DNA from 4 places in the Sodalis sp. RH15 genome. Region 1 is predicted to be linked to each of the others. Evidence: predicted binding sites of a transcription regulator. Region 1 holds the regulator's gene; each other region holds the start of a gene.

Region 1 (7,389 bases):
TGCTGGCGGATAACATCCTGAGCCGCCGGGATGGTATGATACTGTTACTGGCGGGCATCGGTTATATTGCCGCCGTAGTGAACATGTCCCGGCCGGCACTGCGTTCGCCGGACGACAGCCTGACCCGTCAGCAGATGGCGGAGCTGCCGCGGGGCGGCGGCAACACCGTAGCGGTGCTGTGGCTGGCGCTGGCGTTTATCATCATGCCCGTCTCGGCGCATATGGTTATTGATAACGCCGGCGTACTGGCGCGGCAGCTGGGGGTGGGAGAGCTGGTCATCGGCCTGACGGTCGTGGCCGTCGGCACCAGCCTGCCGGAGCTGGCAACGGTGATTGCCGGCGCGCTGAAAGGAGAAAACGATATTGCCCTGGGAAATCTCATTGGCTCCAATATCGTCAATAGCCTCCTGGTGCTGTGCGTCCCCGCCCTGCTCTCCCCCGGGCCGCTGGACCCGCTGGCGGTCCGGCGGGATTATTGGGTCATGCTGGCGGCCAGCATAGTATTGGCGGCGTTCTGTTTACGCAAACACCACAGGATCAATTCAATGATGGGCGGTCTGCTGTTAGGTGCCTTCGCCGCCTATCTTACGGTGCTGTTTATTTAGCCCGGATACACCGCCGGGCCATCAGGATGAATTTATGTCACATTTATCATTAGCGCCGGACTTTGACTTTCCGGCAGCCGGTAAGCAGGTTCTCGCCGTAGAGCGGGCCGGTCTAGCGCAGCTGGATCAATATATCAACGACGATTTCCGCCGCGCCTGTGAAAAAATATTTTTTTGCAGCGGCAAGGTCGTGGTGATGGGCATGGGCAAATCCGGCCACATCGGTCGCAAGATGGCGGCCACTTTCGCCAGCACCGGCACGCCGGCGTTTTTTGTCCACCCCGGCGAAGCCAGCCACGGCGATTTGGGCATGGTTGCAGCCCAGGATATCGTTATTGCCCTGTCGAACTCCGGCGAAGCCAATGAGATCCTGGCGCTGATCCCAGTGTTGAAACGCTTAAGCATTCCGCTGATCTGCATGACCGGCAAGCCGGAAAGCGCCATGGCCAAAGCCGCGGATATCCATATTTGCGTCCATGTTCCCCTGGAAGCCTGCCCTCTCGGCCTGGCGCCCACCGCCAGCACCACCGCCGCGCTGGTCATGGGGGACGCCCTGGCGGTGGCGCTGCTGCAGGCCCGCGGCTTCACCTCAGAAGATTTCGCCCTCTCCCATCCCGGCGGCTCGCTGGGCCGCAAATTGCTGCTGCGGGTGGCCGATATCATGCACAATGGCGATGAAATCCCCATTACCCCCCGCGACGCGTCGCTGCGGGACGCTCTGTTGGAAATGACCCGTAAAAATCTCGGTATGACCGTTATCTGTGATGAGAAAGGTAATATCGAAGGTATTTTTACCGACGGCGATCTGCGGCGGGTATTCGATATGGGCGTGGATCTCAATAAGGCACGCATCGCCGACCTGATGACGGCGGGCGGTATCCGCGTCACCCCTAACATCCTGGCGGTGGAAGCGCTTAATCTTATGCAATCGCGGCATATCACTTCGGTGCTGGTGGCGGAACAAAACCGTCTGCTGGGCGTGGTGCATATGCATGATATGCTACGCGCCGGCGTCATTTAACAAGGAAGGAACTGCGCCATGCATGATACCCCCCGTATTGATACATGCTACGGACCGGTTGAAGAATCCGTTTTACGGCGCGCCCGGGATATCCGGCTGCTGATTTGCGACGTCGACGGCGTATTGTCCGACGGCCTGATCTACCAAGGCAACCAGGGCGAAGAACTGAAAGCATTCAACGTGCGCGACGGCTACGGTATCCGAAGCTTGCTGACATCCGGCATCGAGGTCGCTATTATTACCGGCCGCTCCGCCAAATTGGTGGAGGATCGTTGTAAAACCCTGGGCATCGTCCATCTTTATCAGGGGCAATCGGATAAGCTTTTGGCCTTTGAAGCCCTGTTGGATAAACTCTCTTTAACAGAGGAGCAGGTGGCTTACGTCGGCGATGACCTGATTGATTGGCCGGTGATGGCGCGGGTTGGCCTGGCTATCGCCGTAGCGGATGCCCATCCGCTGTTATCGCCCAAGGCCGATTACGTGACGCATATCCGCGGCGGCCGCGGCGCGGTGCGGGAAGTCTGTGATCTGTTGTTGCTGGCGCAGGGGAAGCTTGAGGATGCCAAAGGGCAGTCGGTATGAGTAAGACAAAATATTGGGTTACCCTGCTGCTGGTTATCGTGGTATTGGTGCTCATCGGCTGGAACCTGGCGGATAACGACAACGCGACGGCCCCGGCGGTGACGGATACCGGCGAGCCGACCTATCAGAGCGAGCATACCGTCACTACGGTCTATAACCCTTTGGGGAGCCTGAACTACCGGCTGATATCCGATCATGTAAAACAATATGCCGTGGAACAAATCACCTGGTTTACCCGACCGGTGGCGACGATGTACGATGAAAACAAGGTCGCGACCTGGACAGTCAAAGCCGATCAGGCCAAGCTGACCGGTGATAAAATGCTTTATTTATATGGCCATGTTCAGGTAGACAGCCTGACCGACACATCACAGCTGCAGCACATCAGAACCGATAACGCGGTAGTGAATCTGGTGACGCAGGATGTGTCTTCTGATGACGTAGTCACCTTATATGGCGTCGGCTTTAACTCTGTAGGCACAAAGATGCGCGGAAATCTGCGAAGCAAGACTGCCCAGTTGATTGAAAAGGTCAAGACCTCTTATGAAATTCAGAACCAGCAGCAAAATCCATAACATCATCGCCGCCGGCGCGCTGTTACTGCTCAGCGCCAAGGCCATGGCGCTGACCGGCGATACCGACCAGCCGATCAATGTTGACTCCGCGCAGCAGGCGGTTGATATGCTCACCAATACCGTGACGCTGACCGGCACGGTGGTGGTAAAACAAGGTTCCATCGATATCAGGGCGGATAAGGTCGTCATTACCCGTCCCAACGGCGTGCAGGGCAAGGAAGTGGTGGAAGGCTACGGGAATCCGGTTACCTTCTACCAGATGCAGGACAGCGGTAAACCGGTGAAGGGCCATGCGCAGAAGGTGCGTTACGAATTGGCCAACGACTATGTCATTCTTACCGGTGACGCTTACATCGAACAGCTGGACAGCAACGTCAAAGGCGATCGTATTACCTATCTGGTGAAACAGCAGCAGATGGAGGCCTTCAGCGACAAAGGCAAGCGGGTGACAACCGTGCTGGTGCCGTCCCAGTTGCAGGATAAAACCCCGGCCGCGCCGGGCGCACCGGCTGCTAAAGCCGCACCGGCCAAGAAGGCCGCTCCGGCGGTTAAACCCACCGCTAATTAACAAGGTTAACAGCTCCTATGGCAACATTAATCGCGGAAAACCTGGCTAAAGCTTACAAAGGCCGCCACGTGGTGGAAAACGTCAGCCTCAAGGTCAGTTCAGGCGAAATTGTCGGATTGCTGGGACCCAACGGTGCGGGCAAAACCACCACGTTTTATATGGTTGTGGGCATCATTCAGCGCGACGCCGGCCGCATCGTTATTGACGACGACGACATCAGTATCCTGCCGCTGCATACCCGCGCGCGCCGGGGTATCGGCTATCTGCCGCAGGAAGCCTCCATTTTCCGCCGCCTCAGCGTCTATGATAATCTGATGGCGGTGCTGCAAATCAGGAAGGATTTGAGCGGCGCCCAGCGCGAGGACCGGGCCAATGCCCTGATGGAGGAGTTCCATATCGCCCATCTGCGCGATCATATGGGACAATCTCTTTCCGGCGGCGAGCGGCGCCGGGTGGAAATCGCCCGCGCCCTGGCCGCCAACCCTAAATTCATTTTGCTTGATGAACCTTTTGCCGGTGTGGATCCGATTTCCGTTATCGATATCAAAAAAATTATCGAACATTTGCGCGACAGCGGGCTCGGGGTGTTGATTACCGATCATAATGTGCGCGAGACGCTGGACGTGTGCGAGCGTGCTTATATAGTCAGTCAGGGTAAACTCATCGCGCACGGGTCCCCGGCTGAAATCCTCCAGGACGAGCAGGTGAAACGTGTTTATCTGGGCGAAGAGTTCCGCCTCTGATAAGGTGTCCTGAAGAATGAAGGGCCATGAGGTTAATTAACGCATCATATGAAGCAAGGTTTGCAACTCAGGTTTAGTCAGCAACTGGCCATGACTCCGCAGTTACAGCAGGCGATACGTCTGTTGCAATTGTCCACGCTTGAACTCCAGCAGGAAATACAGACTGCGCTGGAAAGCAATCCTTTACTCGAACAATCGGACGTTCATGAAGAAATAGACACGCCGCACGACGCTCCCGACTCCGAATCCCTCGATACCCGCGAGGCGATGGAGCAAAAGGATATGCCGGAAGAACTGCCGCTGGACGCTACCTGGGACGAAATGTATTCAGCGGGCACCCCGTCCGGCACCGGTACGGATTACCGCGACGAGGAGCTGCCGATTTACCAGGGCGAGACCATTCAGACGCTGCAGGATTACCTGATGTGGCAAGTGGAGCTGACGCCTTTTTCCGACACCGACATCGCTATCGCCACCTCCATCGTGGATGCGGTGGATGAGACTGGTTATCTCACCGTGCCGCTGGAAGATATCCTGGAGAGCATCGGCGTAGAGAGCGTGACCATGGATGAAGTGGAAGCGGTGCTGAAACGAGTCCAGCGATTCGATCCGGTGGGTGTGGCGGCGCGGGATTTACGTGATTGCCTGCTCATTCAGCTGTCGCAGCTGTCAAAGGATTTTCCGTATCTGGCGGAAGCCAGGCTTATCGTCACCGATTACCTGGATTTGCTGGCCAGCCACGATTTCCGTACCCTGCTGAGGTCGACGCGGCTGAAAGAAGAGGTGTTGAAATCGGCGATGGCGCTGATTCAATCCCTGGATCCCCGCCCGGGCCAATCCATCAATACCACCGAATCGCAGTATGTGATACCCGATGTCCTGGTGCGCAAAGTGCATAACCGCTGGACGGTGGAACTCAATACCGACAGCATTCCCAACCTTAAAATCAATCAGCAATACGCGGCGCTGGGCAACACCACCCGAAACGATGCGGACGGGCAGTTTATCCGCAGCCACCTGCAGGAAGCCCGCTGGCTGATTAAAAGTCTTGAAAGCCGTAATGACACCCTGTTGAAAGTCACCCGCTGCATCGTAGAGCAGCAGCAGGCATTTTTCGAACAGGGGGAAGAGTTTATGCGTCCCATGGTGCTGGCGGATATCGCCCAGGCGGTGGATATGCATGAATCAACCATATCTCGCGTTACCACGCAAAAATATCTGCACAGCCCGCGCGGTATCTACGAACTTAAATATTTTTTCTCCAGTCACGTCAATACCGAAGGGGGCGGAGAAGCTTCCTCAACGGCCATTCGCGCGCTGGTGAAAAAACTGATCGCCGCAGAAAACCCGGCGAAGCCGCTCAGCGACAGCAAGCTGACTACCCTGCTTTCCGATCAGGGTATTATGGTAGCACGGCGTACCGTGGCAAAATATCGTGAGTCCTTATCCATCCCGCCGTCGAACCAGCGAAAACAATTGGTTTGACCTCCACAGAGAAGGAAGACACTATGCAGCTGAATATTACCGGACAGCGTGTTGATATCACCGATGCGTTACGCGATTTCGTTACTGCGAAATTTTCCAAGCTTGAACAGTACTTCGACCGAATCAATCAGGTATATATTGTTCTAAAAGTCGAAAAGGTGCAGAAGATCGCTGAAGCGACGATACATGTCAATGGCGGCGAGCTGCACGCGACTTCGGAAGCGGATGATATGTATGCCGCCATCGATCTGCTGATAGATAAGCTGGCGCGTCAACTTAATAAGCATAAAGATAAACTGAAACAGTTTTAATTCACTGTAGCCATTGTCGCAGCCTGACCTCGCATCGGCTCGTAATGGCGAGGCTCATGGATGAGCCGAGTAACTAAGCCAACACACCCGCGACTCGCAAGATGACGGGTATAATGGGCCGATGAGTCTTAAAGGTGAATCAGCGCCTAAGTGAAACGAAATGACTAACGATACAGCAATGCAAATCAATACGGTGTTAAGCCTTGAATGCACCCGCGGCTCCATTCAGTGCCAGAGCAAAAAACGCGCGCTGGAAATTATCAGCGAACTGGCGGCCAAACAGCTTAACCTGGCGCCGCAGGTGGTATTTGACGCCGTATTAACCCGTGAACGCATGGGCAGTACCGGTATCGGTAATGGAATCGCGATCCCCCACGGCAAACTGGAAGAGGACACGCTGCGGGCGGTGGGGGTATTTATCCGCCTGGAGCAGCCCATCGCCTTCGATGCCATCGATAATCAACCGGTGGATTTGCTTTTTGCCCTGCTGGTGCCGGCGGAACAATGCAAAACGCACCTGCATACGCTATCGTTGGTAGCCAAGCGTCTGGCTGATAAAACGGTCTGCCGCCGGCTACGCGCCGCTCAAAGCGACGAAGAACTTTATGAAATCATGACGGAAACAGAAGCCGGGTCTTAACGCGCAGTGTCCTACGCTTACCGACCCGCGGGGTTTGATTGGCGGAAATAGCGGCCTCTTCGCCAATGCGTCGATGTTAATGCCAGAGGGGAGTCGTCATGGTGCTGATGATTGTCAGCGGTCGATCCGGTTCAGGGAAGTCAGTGGCGCTACGCGCGCTGGAAGATATGGGGTTTTATTGCGTCGATAACCTGCCTGTGGTATTGCTGCCGCAGCTGGCCGCCACCCTGGCGGATCGCAATATTTCCGCCGCGGTCAGTATTGACGTGCGCAACATGCCCGAAACGCCGGAAATTTTCGAGCATGCAATGGATAACCTGCCGCAAAGCTTTTCGCCGCAGTTGCTGTTTCTCGACGCCGAGCGCAGCACCCTGATCCGCCGTTATAGCGATACCCGGCGCCTGCACCCGCTGTCGAGCAAGAACCTGTCGCTGGAAAGCGCCATCGATCAGGAGAACGAACTGCTGGAACCGCTGCGCTCCAGGGCCGATTTGATTATCGACACCTCGGAAATGTCGGTGCATGAACTGGCGGAAATGCTCCGCACCCGGCTGCTGGGCAAACGCGAGCGCGAATTGACCATGGTGTTTGAGTCCTTCGGCTACAAACACGGCCTGCCCATCGATGCGGACTATGTTTTTGACGTACGATTCCTGCCCAACCCGCACTGGGATCCGAAACTGCGGCCGATGACCGGTCTGGATAAACCGGTGGCGGCCTTTCTCGACCGGCACACCGAAGTCCATAATTTCATTTACCAAACCCGAAGTTATCTCGAACTGTGGCTGCCGATGCTGGAGACCAACAACCGCAGCTATTTAACGGTGGCCATTGGCTGTACCGGCGGCAAACACCGTTC
Region 2 (7,389 bases), 2.4 Mb from region 1:
TCCATTTTTCGGACAGGCTGTTCAGGGTATTGTCCTTCAGCGCTTCGGTGATAAGCGCGTTAACCTTCTCCTTCAGCGCCGGTTCATCCTTGCGCAGGCCGATAAAGCAGGGGGAATCCTTCAGCATGAATTTCGGCACCGGCGCTTTGGCGGGGTTCTGGCGGGCAATGGCGCTCACCACCAGATTGCCGGTGGCCACATACTGCACCTGGCCGGACATATAAGCCGACAGCGTGGTGTTATTGTCTTCGTAACGTTTGATCTGCGCATCTTTCGGCGCCAGGTCGGTCAGCACCATATCCTCCACCGCGCCGCGGGTCACCGCTATGGTCTTGCCGCTAAGCTCGGCCGGCGCTTTGAGCCCATCGTCCTTCGGCCCGAATACGCCGAGGAAAAACGGGGCGTAGGCCCGGCTGAAATCGATGGTTTTTTCACGTTCGGCGTTTTTACCCAAACTGGATATCACCAGATCCACCTTATCCGTTTGCAGGTAAGGCACCCGATTGGCGCTGGTCACCGGCACCAGTTGCAGTTTGAGCTTCATCTTGTCGGCCAGATAATGCGCCATATCGATATCGTAGCCCTCGGCCTGCATGTCTGTGCCGATGGAACCAAAAGGCGGGAAATCCTGCGGGATGGCAACGCGCAACACGCCGCGCTGCTGGATTTGCTGCCACTGATCGGCCATGGCCGCGCCGGCTTGGGTCAGCAACAGGACCGCGCCCGCCAGGGCAATAAGCTGTTTTCTGATGGTCATTCTCGGTTTCCCAGGTGAAATGATGAAACTAATGATTCTACAATCAGTCAATCTGCAACTAATGTGCCAAATGAAGCCGGACATTTTCCCCGCGCACGGGCACGGCGTAACCTATTGTTAAACGCGGTCAGTCGGGGTATTCGGGGGTTTTCGCGGGCTGAGGATGTGCTTTTTCAGCGAAGGCCGTATGCACCGCCAGTGGGCAAATGCACCACTCCGGCGCGCCGTTTTATTACGTGCGGCGCTGCTCAAGCTCTTCCAGGGAGCCGTACCAGTCCGCAATGTTATGGATGCGCTGCCGCCCCTGGGCCAGGGTGTCGTGCAACAGCGCATTGCTGATTAAATTCACCAGGCTCATGGCCGACGAATAGGAATCAAACGCCGATACGCTGTCCAGCGGCGTGGCCAAATGCCAACGCGCCAGCGGGATCAGGGCCTGCGCCTGGGGCTCGCTTATCAGCAGCACCGGCACATTATTGTGTTGAAGTTTTGCCAAGAACGGGCGGATTTGCGGGGTACGCCGGCGAAACGCCACCACCACCACCATATCATCGCCGGTGAGATCAATGACCTCTTCCGCCAGGGTTTGTCCCGGCTGGGGCAGCAGGTTAACCTGGCTGCGCACTTGCAACAGCTGCTGACGCAGGTGCATCGCCACCGGATAACTGTTGCGCAACCCCACCAGGCACAGTCGCCGTGCGTGGCTCATGGCCTGGATCACCGCGGAAAACTGCGGGCCGTCCATTTGGTTGACCCAGTGGGTCAGATTAGCCATTTCCTGTTTGTAATGCCGCTCCAGCAGCGTATTGCCCAGCACCGCGTCGCGGCGATCCGCCAAGGGCATGCCGCTTTGGCGCAGCGTGCGCAGCTCATCGCGGACCTGGCGGTAATTCTCATATCCCAAACGCCGGAACAGTCTGCTTACCGTCGCCTTGGACACCCCGCTCAGCCTCGCCAGTTCGGCGCTGTTATAGCTGGTCATATCGTCAAAATGATCGGCAATGAACCCGGCTATGCGCTGTTCCTGCGGCGACAAACGGGCATAAGCGTCACGCAGCCGCTCATCAAAAGGCGTCATGTTCCCTGATTCCCTGTTACTTTCGTTTCAACCTACCCTAGCATATACCCTCCATCTTTCAAGTTGCAGCTGTGCTGGCTGTAACTCGAAAGCTATTGGGTATCGCGTGCCTTATGTCACCTATGTCAATAGCGGTCCGCACGTTGGAACGCCTCTTGCTTAACTCACCTTATCCATCCTTGGCGACAGGACCATGCCCCCGATGAACCACAGTAATATCGCGCCGATGGGAATGGCGGTAACGCCCCATCATCTGGCCAGTGAAAGCGCCCTTTCTATTCTGCGCGCCGGCGGTAACGCCATCGACGCCATGGTTGCCGCGGCCGCCACCATCTCGGTGGTCTACCCGCATATGACCGGGCTTGGCGGCGATGGTTTTTGGCTGATCGTGCCGCCGCAGGGGGATCCCGTTGTCATCGACGCCGGCGGACCGGCGGGTTCCCTTGCCGCCATATCGCTGTATGACGGGCTGAAGGCTATCCCCCATCGCGGCCCGAAATCGGCCCTGACCGTTGCCGGGACGGTGGCGGGATGGGCGGAGGCGCTGACGCTGTCCCGGGAAATGGGCAATCCGTTGCTGCCGCTTTCGCAACTGCTGGGGGATGCCATTCGTTATGCCGCCGACGGTATGCCGGTGTCATTATCCCAAGCCCGGGCATCCGCGGAAAAATTCGATGAGCTGGCGAAGCAGGCAAGCTTTGCCCGGCAGTTTCTGCCTCAAGGCAAGCCCCCCGACGCCGGCAGCCGGTTTATTCAGCCGCAATTGGCGGATACCCTCACCCGCCTGACGGTGGAAGGACTGGACAGCTTTTATCGCGGACCGCTGGCGGCTGATATGGCCCAAGAGATGGCCCTGCTGGGCATGCCCATCACCGCCGACGATTTAGCGGCGTTTCATGCCCGGCGAAGCATCCCGCTGCGTTTGTCGCACAGCATGGGAGAACTGTTTAATCTGGCGCCCCCCACCCAGGGTTTGGTATCCCTGATGATCCTGGGGCTGACGGATCGTCTCCCCTGGGCCAATGAGTCGGAAAGCCACTGCATTCACGCCATTGTCGAGGCCACCAAACTGGCTTTTGCCACGCGGGACAACTGTATAACCGATCCGGGCCATATGACGCTGGATGCCCAAAGCCTGCTGGCGGCGCCGGTGCTGGACGGGCTGTCGGAACGGATAAACAGCGGGCAGGCGGCCCCCTGGGGCAGTGTCCTGTCGCCGGGGGATACGGTTTGGATGGGCATCATTGACAGCAGCGGGCTGGCGGTATCCTTTATCCAAAGCCTTTACCATGAGTTCGGCAGCGGCGTGCTGCTGCCGAAAAGCGGCGTACTGTGGCAAAACCGCGGCGCGTCCTTCAGCCTGGACCCGGCGCATCTGCGGGCCCTGGCCCCTGGCAAATATCCTTTTCATACCCTGAATCCCGCCGCGGCGAAGCTCCATGACGGACGAACGATGATTTACGGTTCCATGGGCGGCGACGGCCAGCCGCAAACCCAGGCGGCGTTGTTTATCCGCCATGTAATGCAAGGAATGCCGCTGCAGCGGGCCATCAGCGCGCCGCGCTGGCTGCTGGGGCGCACCTGGGGACAGGCCACGGATACGCTGAAACTGGAGGGGCGTTTCTCCGCCGCGACGGTGGCGTCCTTGCGCGCCCTTGGCCACCAGGTGGAGATGCTGCCGGAATTCAGCGAAGCGGTAGGCCACGCGGGAGCGGTTATCCGCCATAACAACGGCATGCTGGAAGGGGCGTTTGATCCCCGCAGCAACGGCAGCGCCGCCGGTTTTTGAACGCGCTATGCAAAACAGTCAGAAATCTATCGAAATTGACGTTCAGTGCTTGCCGGAAAACGCCAATACGGGCATTCTGGCGCAGCCCTTTTTACATAGGCGGTCAGATATTATTTTAAACGGATAGTATTTAAACGACCCAGCAAGAGTGCACGCCGCATGAAAAGTGAATTTATCGATCGCCCCGCGATACTGGCGGAAGTCAACGCCGCCTTTTACCGCTACGAGCAGGCGCTTATCACCAACGATGTCGCCGTACTGGATGAATTGTTCTGGCACGACCCGCGCACTATCCGCTACGGCGCCGGCGAAAATCTTTACGGTATCGAGGCTATCCAGGCCTTTCGGGCAACGCGGCCGGCCAACGGGCTGGACCGGGTATTGCAAAATACCGTCATCACTACGTTTGGCGACGATATGGCGGTGGCAAATACCGAATTTACCCGCCCAAGCACCGACCGTATCGGCCGACAAACCCAGACCTGGGTAAAACTGGCCTGCGGCTGGCGCATTGTCGCCGCTCATATCAGCCTGATGGGATAACCCGGCGCGCGGGTTTATTCATGCTCCGGCCGCGGCGGCTTAAAAGGGTGATGGGAAATCCAATGCTCGGCGATGTCCTGCCGGCGGCAAATCCATACCTGCTCATGCTGCTGGATGTAATCCAGAAACCGCTGCAGCGCCCGAAAGCGTCCTGGCCGCCCGAGGATGCGGCAATGCATGCCCACCGACATCATTTTCGGCGAGGTCTCCCCTTCGTCGTACAAAACGTCAAAGCTGTCCTTGAGATAGGAATAGAACTGATCGCCGCTGTTGAACCCCTGGGGCGTAGCAAAACGCATATCATTCGTTTCCAGGGTGTAGGGAATGATAAGATGCGGCTTAACGGATCCGTCCGTGCAGGCTACCTGAGTCCAGAAAGGCAGGTCGTCGCCGTAATAATCACTGTCATAGAGAAACCCGCCGTGCTCCACCACCAGCCGCCGGGTATTGGGGCTATCGCGACCGGTGTACCATCCCAGTGGGATCTTGCCAAATAGTTCGGTCAGCGCGTCCACCGCCTGATGCATATGCTGGCGTTCGGTTTTGGCGTCCATACCCTGATAGTGCAGCCAGCGCCAGCCGTGGCTCACCACATCGTATTTCGCCTGTTTGACGGCCTCCACCACCGGCGGATTGCGCGCCAGGGCCATCGCCACGCCAAAGAGGGTCAGCGGCAGGCCGCGGCGCTGAAATTCCTGATGAATACGCCAAAAGCCGGCACGGGAACCATACTCATACAATGATTCCATAGACATATGGCGCTCCGAATAGCTGGCTGCGCCGATGATGTCGGAGAGAAACTGCTCGGAGCCGGTATCGCCGTGCAGTACGCTGTTTTCCGAACCCTCTTCATAATTCAGGACAAACTGGACGGCAATGCGGGCGTTGCCGGGCCAGGCGGCATCAGGCGGTTTCCCGGCATAACCGATAAGATCGCGGGGATAGTTCTTATTGAAGGAAAAGCTCTTCTTTTCGGTGGTTTCAGTCATGGGCTGTTCCTTTTTGAGCGCTGATATTTCAGTTTAGTCCCTTAAAATACCCGGAAAGTTCTTTTTGAACGGGAAAATCAAGATCCCCCTGTTTACTGGTGGACAATTTCATACCGTGCAGCGACTCTATCAATTTCACCGCCGCGCTCACGCCGTCAATCACCGGCATCTCAAGTTCAGCGGACAGTTCCAGGGCTAAATCCGCCATGCCGGCGCAGCCCAGCACGATGGCCCCCACGCCGTCTTCCCGTTTGGCGTTCAGGCATTGTTCACGCACTTTACGCCGGGCCAGGCCGGAACCGTCCTCCAGGGACAGCACCGGCAAATCGATGGCGCGCAGCCTGGCGCAGTGCCGCTCAAATCCATATTGCTGCAGCAAATGGCGCGCGATGATCAGGGTGCGCGGCAGGGTAGTCACCACCGTAAAGCGGGTGGCCACCAGCGTCGCCATATGCATCGCCGCTTCGGCGATGCCGATAACCGGCGCCGATGCCAATTCACGCGCCGCCAGCAGCCCCGGGTCGCCGAAACAGGCGATAACATGGCCGTCTACCCCTTGCTCACGCCCTTCCTTAATCCGCTGCAGCACGCCAATGGCGGCGATGGCTTCGTCAAAGTGACCCTCGATGGAGGGGGCCCCCGCCTCGGGACACACCGCAAAGATGTCCGTGCCCGGCGCGGCCACGTCACGGGCCGCCGTAAGTATCCGTTCGGTCATGGAAAGGCTGGTGTTGGGATTGATTAATTGTATACAGCACGACGTCATACCGATTCTCCCTTGGCGGCGATACCGAACAGGCGGGCGAAGTCCGGCGCGGTTTCACCGCTGCGTTCAAACCGCAAATTTGCCAGAATTTCGTCGAAATGGCGCTTCATCCGCTCCGCCAATGCCCCGGAGCGGCCGTCTTTCAACAGGTCAAGCAGCTCCTGATGATCGTGGCAACGGCAACCCTGCTGCCAGGGAGCGCCATAAGCGGCAATCACCAGCGACGAGCGCAGCGTAAGCTGCGATACCATCTGGGTCAGGACATCATTGCCGGAGATGGCCTGCAGCTGCACGTGGAACAGGGCCGATAGGCGGATTGCCGTCGCGCCGTCCCGGGCCTCATGAGCCTGTTGCTCCTCATCCATGATGGTCTTGAGGGCAGTGATATGCGCCGCTTCGCATCGTTCCACCACCGCCGGCAGATTCGCGCACTCCAGCATGCAGCGGGTGGCGAGCACATTGCGGGCTTCATCCACGCCGGGCGTCGCCACCTGCGCACCGCGTTTGGGCGTAAGCGTAATCAATTGCACCGCCCCGAGGCGCTGCAGCACTTTTCTGATGCCGGTGCGGCTCACGCCGAACACCGCAGCCAGCGACTCTTCCGGCAATTTGCTGCCCGGCGGCAGTTGGTGCTCAACAATGGCTTTAACGATTGCATGGTAGATTTCATCGTCTTTATCTTGCGAAAAAATGACGGTTTTTAGCCCGTACCAACTGGACATGCCACACTCCTGTATACGTACCGATAGATTATCGTATACGTAAAATAATTATTTTGTATACAAGCTTTTCAACACTTGGCCTGAATCCTGCAAAACCTTCCCCTGTCGATAGCTATCATCTTCCATTCACGGGTGAGTATCAGAGGAGCAGTTTCCATGCCAAACAGTAACAGTATGACCCCGAAAACCGGATCCATCGATCACAGCCATTACAGTCCCAAGCTCACAAATGATGATCTCGCTCCTACCCGTCAACAAAACTGGAGCTGGTACAATATATTTTCTTTCTGGATGTCCGATGTGCACAGCATGGGCGGTTACGTGGTGGCGGCCAGCTTCTTCACTCTGGGTCTGGCCAGCTGGCAAGTGTTAATCTGTCTGCTCTGCGGGATTTGCATTGTGCAGATCTGCGCCAATCTGGTGGCGAAACCGAGCCAGATGGCGGGTGTGCCCTATGCGGTTATTTGCCGCCAGGCGTTCGGCGTTTTCGGCGCCAATATCCCGGCGGTCATCCGCGGGCTCATCGCCTTTGCCTGGTACGGCATCCAAACCTTCCTGGCGGCCAACGCCCTGATGCTGGTGCTGTTGAAATTCTTCCCCGCCCTGACACCGTTGACGCAAAGCCGCTGGCTGGGCCTCTCCTCCCTGGGCTGGATGTGCTTCGGCCTGATGTGGTTTTTACAGGCGATGGTGTTCTGGCACGGCATGTCGGCCATCAAGCGTTTTATCGATTTTGCCGGTCCGG
Region 3 (7,389 bases), 960 kb from region 1:
GCGCAGCGGCGGCAGGTGCACCCTGATTACGTTGAGCCGGTGGAACAGGTCCTCGCGGAACTTGCCTTCCTGGACGCGTAATTCAAGATTCTGATGGGTGGCGGCTATGATCCTGACATCCACCTTGACCGGCGCGTAGCCCCCCACCCGATAGAATTGACCGTCCGCCAGCACCCGCAGCAAGCGGGTTTGCACATCCAGCGGCATATCGCCGATTTCATCCAGAAACAGGGTGCCGCCGTCCGCCTGTTCAAACCGACCCTGGCGGACCTGATTGGCGCCGGTAAACGCGCCTTTCTCATGGCCGAACAGTTCCGATTCAATCAAATCCTTCGGAATGGCCGCCATATTCAACGCGATAAACGAGGATTTGGCGCGCGGACTGTGGCGATGCAGGGCATGGGCCACCAGCTCTTTACCGGTACCGGACTCGCCGTTGATCAGCACGCTGATGGAGGAGCGGGACAGGCGGCCGATAATGCGGAAAACGTCCTGCATGGCCGGCGCTTCACCGATAATATCGGTGGTGGGGCCGTTGGCGGGCTGGACGCGCGCCGGCTGCTGCTGTTCGAGATAATGGCTGACCGCGCGCTCCACCAGCGCGACGGCTTCGTCGATATCAAAAGGCTTAGGCAGGTAATCGAACGCGCCCTGCTGGTAAGCGCTGACTGCGGCATCCAGATCGGAATGGGCGGTCATGATAATGACCGGCAGCATGGGATGACGCTGCTTGATCTGTTTCAGTAACGCCAGACCGTCCATACCGGGCATCCTGATATCCGATAACAACACGTCCGGGGTTTGGGTTGATAGCGCATCCAGCACTTCGCTACCGCCTTCAAAGGTGGCGCAGGTTAACCCGGCTCCAGTGAGGGCGCGTTCGAGCACCCAGCGGATGGAGCTATCGTCGTCGACGATCCAGACTATCCCTCGTTGCATAGTGACCTCACTGGCGAATAGGCAGGTAAACCGAAAATTCGGTATGGCCCGGCCAACTGTTAAATTCAATTTTCCCCGAATTCTGATCGACAAGACTGCGGGCGATGGATAACCCCAGGCCTGTTCCTCCTTCGCGGCCGCTGACCATCGGGTAGAAAAGCGTATCCTGCAATTGCGCGGGAACGCCGGGGCCGTCATCTTCAATATCGATACGGGCTACCAATCGATAGCGCACGCCGTGCAGCGTAAGCTGGAAAGCCGTTCGGGTCCGGATGGTTATCGTTCCCCCGTCTTCGCCCAAAGCCTGGAGCGAATTACGGGTGATATTCAGCAATACCTGCTCCATTTGGTCGGGATCGTGGGCTAATTCGGGCAGACTGGGATCGTAATCCCGCAACAAGGTCACATTGTCCGGTTTTTCCAGCGAGACCAGTTGAAACACCCGTTCCGCCACCTGATGGATGCTTTGCGTCACGTGCATGCCGGGCTGCTGCGGTCCCAGCAGTCGATCCACCAGGTTGCGCAGGCGATCCGCCTGCTCGATGATGACCTTGGTATATTCCAGCAAGGAGGGATCGGGGAGCGCCTTTGCCAGCAGCTGCGCCGCGCCGCGTAATCCGCCGAGGGGGTTTTTGATTTCATGGGCCAGCCCGCGCACCAGATCCCGCGCCGCCACCTGCTGGGCATGCTGGATTTGTTCCTGGCTCAGACGCCGCTGATTGTCCATCGGCGCCAGTTCCATCAGGAAATAATCTTCCGGCAGGCGTTGCACGGTAAGGGAAAGGATATGCGCCCGTCCGTCCACCACCAGGGTAACTTCATTATCGGTAAACCCTTGTCCGGCATTAAGGCTTTCGCGCATCAATTCGACGTTGAGGGAAAAATACCCCATTAATTCAGGCAACGGCGTACCGAAAAGCTTACGGGAACTTTGCGCCAGCAGCTGTTGCGCCGCCGGGTTGGCGTAATGAACGGCAAGATCGTTATCTAGCAGCAATATGCTGTTTATTAACGAATTTAGGATCTGCCCAGCATCGGGCAATGAGCCTGTAGCCATAAAGCAGTCTCCCGCACTATTCTAGTGCATTTTAGTCCATTAGATAATATTGCGCATGGCTACGCGCAAGGTTTGCTGGAGAAAAAAGCCCATCCGAAGATGGGCTGAAAGTTTCCACGGCAACAAAAAACACAATGTAATTAAACGCTGTAATACAACTCGAATTCCACCGGATGCGGCGTCATACGGATGCGGTCAACTTCTTCAGTACGCAGCTCGATGTAAGCATCAATGGTATCGTCAGTGAAGACGCCGCCGCGGGTCAAAAACTCGCGATCCGCGCTGAGGGATGCCAGGGCTTCATCCAGCGATCCGCATACCTGAGGAATTTCCTTCGCTTCTTCCGGAGGCAGATCGTACAGATTCTTGTCCATGGCATCGCCGGGATGAATCTTGTTGATGATGCCGTCGAGTCCGGCCATCAGCAGCGCGGCGAAGGCCAGATACGGATTGGCGGCCGGATCCGGGAAGCGCACTTCGATACGGCGTCCTTTCGGGCTCGGCGATACCGGAATACGGATTGAGGCGGAACGGTTGCGGGCGGAGTAGGCCAGCATCACCGGCGCTTCATACCCCGGGACCAGACGTTTGTATGAGTTGGTGGTGGGGTTGGTCAGCGCATTGATGGCTTTAGCGTGTTTGATTACGCCGCCGATGTAGAACAGCGCCGTTTCGGACAGGCCGCCGTACTTGTCGCCGGAGAACAGGTTGTTGCCGTCTTTGCTTAAAGACATATGGCAATGCATGCCTGAGCCGTTATCGCCGAAAATCGGTTTGGGCATAAAGGTCGCGGTTTTGCCGAAGGCGTGGGCGACGTTATGCACGACATACTTGTAAATTTGAATTTCGTCGGCTTTTTTCACCAGGGTGTTAAAGCGGGTGGCGATTTCGTTCTGGCCCGCGGTAGCCACTTCATGGTGATGGGCTTCCACCACCAGACCCATTTCTTCCAGGGTCAAACACATGGCGGAACGCAAATCCTGTGATGAATCCACCGGCGGTACGGGGAAATAGCCGCCTTTGATGCCCGGACGGTGGCCTTTGTTGCCGCCTTCAATAACCTTGTCGGAATTCCAGGCCGCTTCGACGTCGTCGATGGCAACGTGGGAACCGGAAATGGAGGAACCGAAACGGATATCGTCGAACAGGAAGAATTCAGGTTCAGGTCCGAAAAAAACGGTATCGGCGATGCCGGATGATTTCAGAAAATCTTCAGCGCGCTTGGCGATGGAACGCGGATCGCGATCGTAACCCTGCATGGTGGCCGGTTCAAGGATATCGCAGCGGATGATCAGTGTGGTTTCTTCATAGAACGGGTCAAGCATGGCGGTGCTTGCATCGGGCATCAGCACCATGTCTGATTCGTTGATGCCTTTCCAGCCGCCGATTGAAGAACCGTCAAACATTTTGCCGTCTTCAAAAAAATCGGCATCCACCTGATGGGCCGGTATTGTGACGTGCTGTTCTTTCCCTTTCGTATCAGTGAAACGCAAGTCGACGAATTTGACTTCGTGTTCATTTAGCATCGTCAAAACGTGTTCAGCGGACATACTTATATTCTCCCGGATGTGCCATTGTCGTCGTGGAACGAAATCGTATGGTATGGATTTTTTAAACTTACCTAGGCTAAGCTTAACTAAGCTAAAACTGTGCCAACATTGCTAAATGAACGCGAGGCGCCGAATTGCGGCCTTTTAACGGTTGCCAAGCTGCACCAGATTGGGGGGGGGGTGCTATTTTAGTGCATTTGTGCGCTGAGTGGGCACTATTTTGGTGCAATGCGTGCGAATAATTGAAACATTGCACTGATAAAGGGATGATGGGGCGCTGAAAATGACGCAAATGCAGAGAACAGCGCGATCTTGTTTAGTCCTTCGCCTATAACGTGTACAATAACGCGCTATTTCTAATGCCTGAGGCAAAGTTGTGATCGAAAATTTGCGTAACATCGCCATCATCGCGCACGTCGACCATGGGAAAACCACCCTGGTCGATAAGCTGTTGCAACAATCCGGAACATTGGGTGACCGCAATGACGCCACCGAACGCGTGATGGACTCCAACGATTTGGAGAAAGAACGGGGAATTACCATCCTCGCGAAAAATACCGCTATCAATTGGAACGGGTACCGTATCAATATCGTTGATACCCCCGGACATGCCGATTTCGGCGGTGAGGTTGAGCGCGTCATGTCCATGGTGGACTCGGTGCTGCTGCTGGTGGACGCCATGGACGGACCCATGCCGCAAACCCGTTTCGTGACCCAGAAAGCCTTTGCTTACGGTCTCAAGCCTATTGTGGTCATCAACAAAGTAGACCGGCCCGGAGCACGCCCCGATTGGGTGGTGGATCAGGTGTTCGATTTATTCGTCAACCTCGGCGCAACCGATGAGCAACTGGATTTTCCGATCATATATGCCTCCGCGTTGAACGGGGTCGCAGGCTATGAACATGAAAACATGGCCGAGGATATGACGCCGCTGTTCGAGTCGATCGTGAAGAATGTCGAAGCGCCCAACGTTGATAGCGACGGTGCGTTCCAGATGCAAATCTCCCAGCTTGACTACAACAGCTATGTTGGCGTTATCGGTATCGGCCGCATCAAACGCGGTTCGGTCAGACCGAACCAGGCAGTGACCATCATTGACCACGAAGGCAAGCGCCGCAATGGCAAAGTGGGTCAGGTGCTCGGGCATATGGGCCTGCAGCGTATCGAGTCCAAACTGGCTGAAGCCGGTGACATTATTGCCCTGACCGGTCTGGGTGAACTGAATATCTCCGATACCATCTGCGATCCGGCCCAGGTTGAAGCGCTGCCGCCGCTGACCGTGGACGAGCCTACCGTCTCTATGTCCTTTGGGGTTAACACCTCGCCGTTCTGCGGCAAAGAAGGCAAATACGTGACGTCCCGCCAGATCCTGGAGCGCCTGAACAAAGAGCTGGTGCATAATGTGGCGCTGCGGGTGGAAGAAACCGAAGACCCGGATACCTTCCTGGTGTCGGGCCGCGGCGAGCTGCATTTGTCGGTGCTTATCGAGAATATGCGCCGTGAAGGTTTTGAAATCGGCGTTTCCCGTCCGAAGGTTATCTACCGTACCGTTGACGGTAAAAAACAGGAGCCGTTCGAACAGGTTACGCTTGATATCGAAGAGCAGAACCAGGGTCCGGTGATGGAAGCGATGGGCATGCGCAAAGGCGAGATGCGCGATATGCTGCCGGACGGCAAAGGCCGTATCCGTCTTGATTATATTATCCCCAGCCGTGGCCTGATTGGTTTTCGTACCGAGTTCCTGACCATGACTTCCGGCACCGGCCTGCTGTATTCGTCGTTCAGTCATTATGACGATGTGCGTTCGGGTGAAATCGGCCAGCGGCAGAACGGCGTGATGATTTCCAACGGCCAGGGTAAAGCGGTTGCTTACGCCCTGTACAGCCTGCAGGATCGCGGCCGCTTGTTCCTGGGCCACGGCGCGGAAGTGTATGAAGGCCAGATTATCGGTATTCATACCCGTTCTAATGATTTGACCGTCAACTGCCTGACCGGCAAGAAATTAACCAACATGCGCGCTTCAGGTACCGATGAAGCCACTACGCTGGTGACGGCGATTAAGCTGTCGTTGGAACAAGCGCTGGAATTTATTGATGATGATGAGCTGGTGGAAGTGACTCCCCATTCCATTCGGTTGCGTAAACGTTATCTGACTGAAAACGATCGTAAGCGCGCCAATCGTTCCAGCAAAGAAGTCTGATCTTAGGCACGAGAAGACAAGATGCCGGTCCATGCAGATGGACCGGTATTTTTTTGCCGAAAATCGGCGCGGTCTCCCTTTAACACGCTCGGTACAGCTTCGGAGTTGGCGGGCTTACCGCGCCATGGGGTGCTCGGCGGCCACCAGATGGCCGCTACGACCCCATTGTCACGGTCTCCCTTAACACGCTCGGTACAGCTTCGGAGTTGGCGGGTTCGTCAGTCTGGCTGATAGATCAAGGCGATATTATGCTGCTGGCAGTAGTCGTGGAATTTGCGCGGGGGGGACTGATCGGTGATAAGGGTGTCGAAGAGGGTTAGGGTGCCGATGCAGGCGGGTTTGATATTGTCGAACTTGCTGTGATCGGCCACCAGAATTCCTTGCTGCGACAGGGATAAAGCGCGGTGCTTCATGGTGAGCTCATCAAAATTGAAGCAGGTCGCACCGTAGTGAATATCTATCCCGGCGGCGGAAATAAACGCCTTGTCGGGACAGATGTTATCCAGAATGGAATATTGGGTCAGTGGAGTGAATATGCAGTTGGCCGGATGGAATTCACCGCCGCACAGTATGACTTTGCAGTTGGGCAGATCCTGCAATGCCAGGAACGTATTCAGCGAGTAGCAAATGCCGGTGAATGCCAGGTCTTGGTTGATGGCGTCGATAATGAATGGCGTGGTGGTTCCGCAATCAAAAAAAACCGTGTCGTCTTTTTCAATCATTTGGGCCGCCATACGGCCGGTAATGCTTTTTTCTTTAACGTGCTTGGCTTTTTGATCCGACACAAAGTAGTGGGTGACTGAGCTGTTTTTCGGATCGTTGACGACATATCCCCCCAGCAGAACCACCTGCGCCGGCTCGGCGCTGAGATCGCGGCGGATGGTCATTTCTGATACGCCCAGCAGGACGGCGGCATCCTTCAGATGGATTTTGTCTTCCCGCTTTAAAGCCTGTATCAGCCTGTTAATCCTTTCTTCGCGCCGCGTTTCCATAGTGTACCCTGCGTCAATTGTTCCAATGTTCGCCGGTGTGAACAGTCAATATTTGCCGGTGGCTGCTGCGCCCGTCACAATACTTACCCCGGAACTGGTGCCGATACGGGTGGCGCCGGCCAGTATCATGGTTTGCGCGGTCTGACGATCGCGAACGGCGCCGGATGCCTTGACGCCTACGTCCGCCCCAACGGTCTGCCGCATCAGCCTGACGTCCTGTTCCCGGGCGCCGCCGGTGCTAAAACCCGTGGACGTTTTCACAAAGGCCACCTTAAGTTCGCGGCAAATCTGGCAAACTTGCACGATCTGCTCTTCGCTCAACAGGCAGGTTTCCAATATAACCTTCAATGGTGTGGCGGCGCAAACCTGGTGCACTGCCTGTATATCGGCGGTTACCGCGTCGATTTTCCCGCTTTTCAGCCAGCCGACGTTAATCACCATATCGATCTCCCCGGCCCCGGCTTCGATGGCCGCTTTTGCTTCAAAAGCCTTGGCGGCGGTCAGGCCGGCTCCCAGAGGGAAACCCACCACCGAGCACACTTTAACGTCGGTTCCCTGCAGCGCACGGGCGGCGAACGGCACATAACCGGAATTTACGCAGACGGCATAAAAGCCATACTGCTTTGCTTCTTCGCATAAAGCGGCTATTTG
Region 4 (7,389 bases), 740 kb from region 1:
ACCGGCGCGTAGCCCCCCACCCGATAGAATTGACCGTCCGCCAGCACCCGCAGCAAGCGGGTTTGCACATCCAGCGGCATATCGCCGATTTCATCCAGAAACAGGGTGCCGCCGTCCGCCTGTTCAAACCGACCCTGGCGGACCTGATTGGCGCCGGTAAACGCGCCTTTCTCATGGCCGAACAGTTCCGATTCAATCAAATCCTTCGGAATGGCCGCCATATTCAACGCGATAAACGAGGATTTGGCGCGCGGACTGTGGCGATGCAGGGCATGGGCCACCAGCTCTTTACCGGTACCGGACTCGCCGTTGATCAGCACGCTGATGGAGGAGCGGGACAGGCGGCCGATAATGCGGAAAACGTCCTGCATGGCCGGCGCTTCACCGATAATATCGGTGGTGGGGCCGTTGGCGGGCTGGACGCGCGCCGGCTGCTGCTGTTCGAGATAATGGCTGACCGCGCGCTCCACCAGCGCGACGGCTTCGTCGATATCAAAAGGCTTAGGCAGGTAATCGAACGCGCCCTGCTGGTAAGCGCTGACTGCGGCATCCAGATCGGAATGGGCGGTCATGATAATGACCGGCAGCATGGGATGACGCTGCTTGATCTGTTTCAGTAACGCCAGACCGTCCATACCGGGCATCCTGATATCCGATAACAACACGTCCGGGGTTTGGGTTGATAGCGCATCCAGCACTTCGCTACCGCCTTCAAAGGTGGCGCAGGTTAACCCGGCTCCAGTGAGGGCGCGTTCGAGCACCCAGCGGATGGAGCTATCGTCGTCGACGATCCAGACTATCCCTCGTTGCATAGTGACCTCACTGGCGAATAGGCAGGTAAACCGAAAATTCGGTATGGCCCGGCCAACTGTTAAATTCAATTTTCCCCGAATTCTGATCGACAAGACTGCGGGCGATGGATAACCCCAGGCCTGTTCCTCCTTCGCGGCCGCTGACCATCGGGTAGAAAAGCGTATCCTGCAATTGCGCGGGAACGCCGGGGCCGTCATCTTCAATATCGATACGGGCTACCAATCGATAGCGCACGCCGTGCAGCGTAAGCTGGAAAGCCGTTCGGGTCCGGATGGTTATCGTTCCCCCGTCTTCGCCCAAAGCCTGGAGCGAATTACGGGTGATATTCAGCAATACCTGCTCCATTTGGTCGGGATCGTGGGCTAATTCGGGCAGACTGGGATCGTAATCCCGCAACAAGGTCACATTGTCCGGTTTTTCCAGCGAGACCAGTTGAAACACCCGTTCCGCCACCTGATGGATGCTTTGCGTCACGTGCATGCCGGGCTGCTGCGGTCCCAGCAGTCGATCCACCAGGTTGCGCAGGCGATCCGCCTGCTCGATGATGACCTTGGTATATTCCAGCAAGGAGGGATCGGGGAGCGCCTTTGCCAGCAGCTGCGCCGCGCCGCGTAATCCGCCGAGGGGGTTTTTGATTTCATGGGCCAGCCCGCGCACCAGATCCCGCGCCGCCACCTGCTGGGCATGCTGGATTTGTTCCTGGCTCAGACGCCGCTGATTGTCCATCGGCGCCAGTTCCATCAGGAAATAATCTTCCGGCAGGCGTTGCACGGTAAGGGAAAGGATATGCGCCCGTCCGTCCACCACCAGGGTAACTTCATTATCGGTAAACCCTTGTCCGGCATTAAGGCTTTCGCGCATCAATTCGACGTTGAGGGAAAAATACCCCATTAATTCAGGCAACGGCGTACCGAAAAGCTTACGGGAACTTTGCGCCAGCAGCTGTTGCGCCGCCGGGTTGGCGTAATGAACGGCAAGATCGTTATCTAGCAGCAATATGCTGTTTATTAACGAATTTAGGATCTGCCCAGCATCGGGCAATGAGCCTGTAGCCATAAAGCAGTCTCCCGCACTATTCTAGTGCATTTTAGTCCATTAGATAATATTGCGCATGGCTACGCGCAAGGTTTGCTGGAGAAAAAAGCCCATCCGAAGATGGGCTGAAAGTTTCCACGGCAACAAAAAACACAATGTAATTAAACGCTGTAATACAACTCGAATTCCACCGGATGCGGCGTCATACGGATGCGGTCAACTTCTTCAGTACGCAGCTCGATGTAAGCATCAATGGTATCGTCAGTGAAGACGCCGCCGCGGGTCAAAAACTCGCGATCCGCGCTGAGGGATGCCAGGGCTTCATCCAGCGATCCGCATACCTGAGGAATTTCCTTCGCTTCTTCCGGAGGCAGATCGTACAGATTCTTGTCCATGGCATCGCCGGGATGAATCTTGTTGATGATGCCGTCGAGTCCGGCCATCAGCAGCGCGGCGAAGGCCAGATACGGATTGGCGGCCGGATCCGGGAAGCGCACTTCGATACGGCGTCCTTTCGGGCTCGGCGATACCGGAATACGGATTGAGGCGGAACGGTTGCGGGCGGAGTAGGCCAGCATCACCGGCGCTTCATACCCCGGGACCAGACGTTTGTATGAGTTGGTGGTGGGGTTGGTCAGCGCATTGATGGCTTTAGCGTGTTTGATTACGCCGCCGATGTAGAACAGCGCCGTTTCGGACAGGCCGCCGTACTTGTCGCCGGAGAACAGGTTGTTGCCGTCTTTGCTTAAAGACATATGGCAATGCATGCCTGAGCCGTTATCGCCGAAAATCGGTTTGGGCATAAAGGTCGCGGTTTTGCCGAAGGCGTGGGCGACGTTATGCACGACATACTTGTAAATTTGAATTTCGTCGGCTTTTTTCACCAGGGTGTTAAAGCGGGTGGCGATTTCGTTCTGGCCCGCGGTAGCCACTTCATGGTGATGGGCTTCCACCACCAGACCCATTTCTTCCAGGGTCAAACACATGGCGGAACGCAAATCCTGTGATGAATCCACCGGCGGTACGGGGAAATAGCCGCCTTTGATGCCCGGACGGTGGCCTTTGTTGCCGCCTTCAATAACCTTGTCGGAATTCCAGGCCGCTTCGACGTCGTCGATGGCAACGTGGGAACCGGAAATGGAGGAACCGAAACGGATATCGTCGAACAGGAAGAATTCAGGTTCAGGTCCGAAAAAAACGGTATCGGCGATGCCGGATGATTTCAGAAAATCTTCAGCGCGCTTGGCGATGGAACGCGGATCGCGATCGTAACCCTGCATGGTGGCCGGTTCAAGGATATCGCAGCGGATGATCAGTGTGGTTTCTTCATAGAACGGGTCAAGCATGGCGGTGCTTGCATCGGGCATCAGCACCATGTCTGATTCGTTGATGCCTTTCCAGCCGCCGATTGAAGAACCGTCAAACATTTTGCCGTCTTCAAAAAAATCGGCATCCACCTGATGGGCCGGTATTGTGACGTGCTGTTCTTTCCCTTTCGTATCAGTGAAACGCAAGTCGACGAATTTGACTTCGTGTTCATTTAGCATCGTCAAAACGTGTTCAGCGGACATACTTATATTCTCCCGGATGTGCCATTGTCGTCGTGGAACGAAATCGTATGGTATGGATTTTTTAAACTTACCTAGGCTAAGCTTAACTAAGCTAAAACTGTGCCAACATTGCTAAATGAACGCGAGGCGCCGAATTGCGGCCTTTTAACGGTTGCCAAGCTGCACCAGATTGGGGGGGGGGTGCTATTTTAGTGCATTTGTGCGCTGAGTGGGCACTATTTTGGTGCAATGCGTGCGAATAATTGAAACATTGCACTGATAAAGGGATGATGGGGCGCTGAAAATGACGCAAATGCAGAGAACAGCGCGATCTTGTTTAGTCCTTCGCCTATAACGTGTACAATAACGCGCTATTTCTAATGCCTGAGGCAAAGTTGTGATCGAAAATTTGCGTAACATCGCCATCATCGCGCACGTCGACCATGGGAAAACCACCCTGGTCGATAAGCTGTTGCAACAATCCGGAACATTGGGTGACCGCAATGACGCCACCGAACGCGTGATGGACTCCAACGATTTGGAGAAAGAACGGGGAATTACCATCCTCGCGAAAAATACCGCTATCAATTGGAACGGGTACCGTATCAATATCGTTGATACCCCCGGACATGCCGATTTCGGCGGTGAGGTTGAGCGCGTCATGTCCATGGTGGACTCGGTGCTGCTGCTGGTGGACGCCATGGACGGACCCATGCCGCAAACCCGTTTCGTGACCCAGAAAGCCTTTGCTTACGGTCTCAAGCCTATTGTGGTCATCAACAAAGTAGACCGGCCCGGAGCACGCCCCGATTGGGTGGTGGATCAGGTGTTCGATTTATTCGTCAACCTCGGCGCAACCGATGAGCAACTGGATTTTCCGATCATATATGCCTCCGCGTTGAACGGGGTCGCAGGCTATGAACATGAAAACATGGCCGAGGATATGACGCCGCTGTTCGAGTCGATCGTGAAGAATGTCGAAGCGCCCAACGTTGATAGCGACGGTGCGTTCCAGATGCAAATCTCCCAGCTTGACTACAACAGCTATGTTGGCGTTATCGGTATCGGCCGCATCAAACGCGGTTCGGTCAGACCGAACCAGGCAGTGACCATCATTGACCACGAAGGCAAGCGCCGCAATGGCAAAGTGGGTCAGGTGCTCGGGCATATGGGCCTGCAGCGTATCGAGTCCAAACTGGCTGAAGCCGGTGACATTATTGCCCTGACCGGTCTGGGTGAACTGAATATCTCCGATACCATCTGCGATCCGGCCCAGGTTGAAGCGCTGCCGCCGCTGACCGTGGACGAGCCTACCGTCTCTATGTCCTTTGGGGTTAACACCTCGCCGTTCTGCGGCAAAGAAGGCAAATACGTGACGTCCCGCCAGATCCTGGAGCGCCTGAACAAAGAGCTGGTGCATAATGTGGCGCTGCGGGTGGAAGAAACCGAAGACCCGGATACCTTCCTGGTGTCGGGCCGCGGCGAGCTGCATTTGTCGGTGCTTATCGAGAATATGCGCCGTGAAGGTTTTGAAATCGGCGTTTCCCGTCCGAAGGTTATCTACCGTACCGTTGACGGTAAAAAACAGGAGCCGTTCGAACAGGTTACGCTTGATATCGAAGAGCAGAACCAGGGTCCGGTGATGGAAGCGATGGGCATGCGCAAAGGCGAGATGCGCGATATGCTGCCGGACGGCAAAGGCCGTATCCGTCTTGATTATATTATCCCCAGCCGTGGCCTGATTGGTTTTCGTACCGAGTTCCTGACCATGACTTCCGGCACCGGCCTGCTGTATTCGTCGTTCAGTCATTATGACGATGTGCGTTCGGGTGAAATCGGCCAGCGGCAGAACGGCGTGATGATTTCCAACGGCCAGGGTAAAGCGGTTGCTTACGCCCTGTACAGCCTGCAGGATCGCGGCCGCTTGTTCCTGGGCCACGGCGCGGAAGTGTATGAAGGCCAGATTATCGGTATTCATACCCGTTCTAATGATTTGACCGTCAACTGCCTGACCGGCAAGAAATTAACCAACATGCGCGCTTCAGGTACCGATGAAGCCACTACGCTGGTGACGGCGATTAAGCTGTCGTTGGAACAAGCGCTGGAATTTATTGATGATGATGAGCTGGTGGAAGTGACTCCCCATTCCATTCGGTTGCGTAAACGTTATCTGACTGAAAACGATCGTAAGCGCGCCAATCGTTCCAGCAAAGAAGTCTGATCTTAGGCACGAGAAGACAAGATGCCGGTCCATGCAGATGGACCGGTATTTTTTTGCCGAAAATCGGCGCGGTCTCCCTTTAACACGCTCGGTACAGCTTCGGAGTTGGCGGGCTTACCGCGCCATGGGGTGCTCGGCGGCCACCAGATGGCCGCTACGACCCCATTGTCACGGTCTCCCTTAACACGCTCGGTACAGCTTCGGAGTTGGCGGGTTCGTCAGTCTGGCTGATAGATCAAGGCGATATTATGCTGCTGGCAGTAGTCGTGGAATTTGCGCGGGGGGGACTGATCGGTGATAAGGGTGTCGAAGAGGGTTAGGGTGCCGATGCAGGCGGGTTTGATATTGTCGAACTTGCTGTGATCGGCCACCAGAATTCCTTGCTGCGACAGGGATAAAGCGCGGTGCTTCATGGTGAGCTCATCAAAATTGAAGCAGGTCGCACCGTAGTGAATATCTATCCCGGCGGCGGAAATAAACGCCTTGTCGGGACAGATGTTATCCAGAATGGAATATTGGGTCAGTGGAGTGAATATGCAGTTGGCCGGATGGAATTCACCGCCGCACAGTATGACTTTGCAGTTGGGCAGATCCTGCAATGCCAGGAACGTATTCAGCGAGTAGCAAATGCCGGTGAATGCCAGGTCTTGGTTGATGGCGTCGATAATGAATGGCGTGGTGGTTCCGCAATCAAAAAAAACCGTGTCGTCTTTTTCAATCATTTGGGCCGCCATACGGCCGGTAATGCTTTTTTCTTTAACGTGCTTGGCTTTTTGATCCGACACAAAGTAGTGGGTGACTGAGCTGTTTTTCGGATCGTTGACGACATATCCCCCCAGCAGAACCACCTGCGCCGGCTCGGCGCTGAGATCGCGGCGGATGGTCATTTCTGATACGCCCAGCAGGACGGCGGCATCCTTCAGATGGATTTTGTCTTCCCGCTTTAAAGCCTGTATCAGCCTGTTAATCCTTTCTTCGCGCCGCGTTTCCATAGTGTACCCTGCGTCAATTGTTCCAATGTTCGCCGGTGTGAACAGTCAATATTTGCCGGTGGCTGCTGCGCCCGTCACAATACTTACCCCGGAACTGGTGCCGATACGGGTGGCGCCGGCCAGTATCATGGTTTGCGCGGTCTGACGATCGCGAACGGCGCCGGATGCCTTGACGCCTACGTCCGCCCCAACGGTCTGCCGCATCAGCCTGACGTCCTGTTCCCGGGCGCCGCCGGTGCTAAAACCCGTGGACGTTTTCACAAAGGCCACCTTAAGTTCGCGGCAAATCTGGCAAACTTGCACGATCTGCTCTTCGCTCAACAGGCAGGTTTCCAATATAACCTTCAATGGTGTGGCGGCGCAAACCTGGTGCACTGCCTGTATATCGGCGGTTACCGCGTCGATTTTCCCGCTTTTCAGCCAGCCGACGTTAATCACCATATCGATCTCCCCGGCCCCGGCTTCGATGGCCGCTTTTGCTTCAAAAGCCTTGGCGGCGGTCAGGCCGGCTCCCAGAGGGAAACCCACCACCGAGCACACTTTAACGTCGGTTCCCTGCAGCGCACGGGCGGCGAACGGCACATAACCGGAATTTACGCAGACGGCATAAAAGCCATACTGCTTTGCTTCTTCGCATAAAGCGGCTATTTGCGCCTCGGTGGCGTCCATCGCCAGCAGGGTGTGATCGATATATCGGGGAAAGTCGATTTCTGTTTTGTTCATGAGTGCGTCCTCGTGAGGGATGATGTTAATGTGAAAATAATAACATTATCTAACA

What was found. Region 1 encodes sigma-54, which starts transcription at its own class of promoters, with help from an activator protein. Its sites were predicted from a motif close to GTTGGCACANNTTTCGCTNT; they were not measured.
Region 2: ACL2XO_RS21485 (gamma-glutamyltransferase family protein) is a predicted target of sigma-54. The motif match lies at 1,978-1,997, and genes of this name have one in related genera.
Region 3: glnA (glutamate--ammonia ligase) is a predicted target of sigma-54. The motif match lies at 3,634-3,653, and genes of this name have one in related genera.
Region 4: glnA (glutamate--ammonia ligase) is a predicted target of sigma-54. The motif match lies at 3,507-3,526, and genes of this name have one in related genera.

The regions. Positions count from the first base shown of each region.
Region 1 covers NZ_CP178738.1:940,927-948,315, reverse strand. The annotation lists gene ACL2XO_RS04415 (calcium/sodium antiporter) at 1-605, shown strand, start outside; gene kdsD (arabinose-5-phosphate isomerase KdsD) at 640-1,626, shown strand; gene kdsC (3-deoxy-manno-octulosonate-8-phosphatase KdsC) at 1,645-2,208, shown strand; gene lptC (LPS export ABC transporter periplasmic protein LptC) at 2,205-2,783, shown strand; gene lptA (lipopolysaccharide ABC transporter substrate-binding protein LptA) at 2,752-3,351, shown strand; gene lptB (LPS export ABC transporter ATP-binding protein) at 3,369-4,094, shown strand; gene rpoN (RNA polymerase factor sigma-54) at 4,143-5,579, shown strand; gene hpf (ribosome hibernation promoting factor) at 5,603-5,890, shown strand; gene ptsN (PTS IIA-like nitrogen regulatory protein PtsN) at 6,051-6,530, shown strand; gene rapZ (RNase adapter RapZ) at 6,629-7,389, shown strand, end outside.
Region 2 covers NZ_CP178738.1:4,725,573-4,732,961, forward strand. The annotation lists gene ACL2XO_RS21475 (transporter substrate-binding domain-containing protein) at 1-757, opposite strand, end outside; gene ACL2XO_RS21480 (MurR/RpiR family transcriptional regulator) at 990-1,835, opposite strand; gene ACL2XO_RS21485 (gamma-glutamyltransferase family protein) at 2,038-3,624, shown strand; gene hpxZ (oxalurate catabolism protein HpxZ) at 3,784-4,167, shown strand; gene puuE (allantoinase PuuE) at 4,182-5,156, opposite strand; gene ACL2XO_RS21500 (aspartate/glutamate racemase family protein) at 5,185-5,922, opposite strand; gene ACL2XO_RS21505 (GntR family transcriptional regulator) at 5,919-6,644, opposite strand; gene ACL2XO_RS21510 (NCS1 family nucleobase:cation symporter-1) at 6,801-7,389, shown strand, end outside.
Region 3 covers NZ_CP178738.1:6,176,573-6,183,961, reverse strand. The annotation lists gene glnG (nitrogen regulation protein NR(I)) at 1-939, opposite strand, end outside; gene glnL (nitrogen regulation protein NR(II)) at 947-1,996, opposite strand; gene glnA (glutamate--ammonia ligase) at 2,137-3,546, opposite strand; gene typA (translational GTPase TypA) at 3,923-5,746, shown strand; gene deoR (DNA-binding transcriptional repressor DeoR) at 5,965-6,738, opposite strand; gene deoC (deoxyribose-phosphate aldolase) at 6,784-7,389, opposite strand, start outside.
Region 4 covers NZ_CP178738.1:205,106-212,494, reverse strand. The annotation lists gene glnG (nitrogen regulation protein NR(I)) at 1-812, opposite strand, end outside; gene glnL (nitrogen regulation protein NR(II)) at 820-1,869, opposite strand; gene glnA (glutamate--ammonia ligase) at 2,010-3,419, opposite strand; gene typA (translational GTPase TypA) at 3,796-5,619, shown strand; gene deoR (DNA-binding transcriptional repressor DeoR) at 5,838-6,611, opposite strand; gene deoC (deoxyribose-phosphate aldolase) at 6,657-7,334, opposite strand.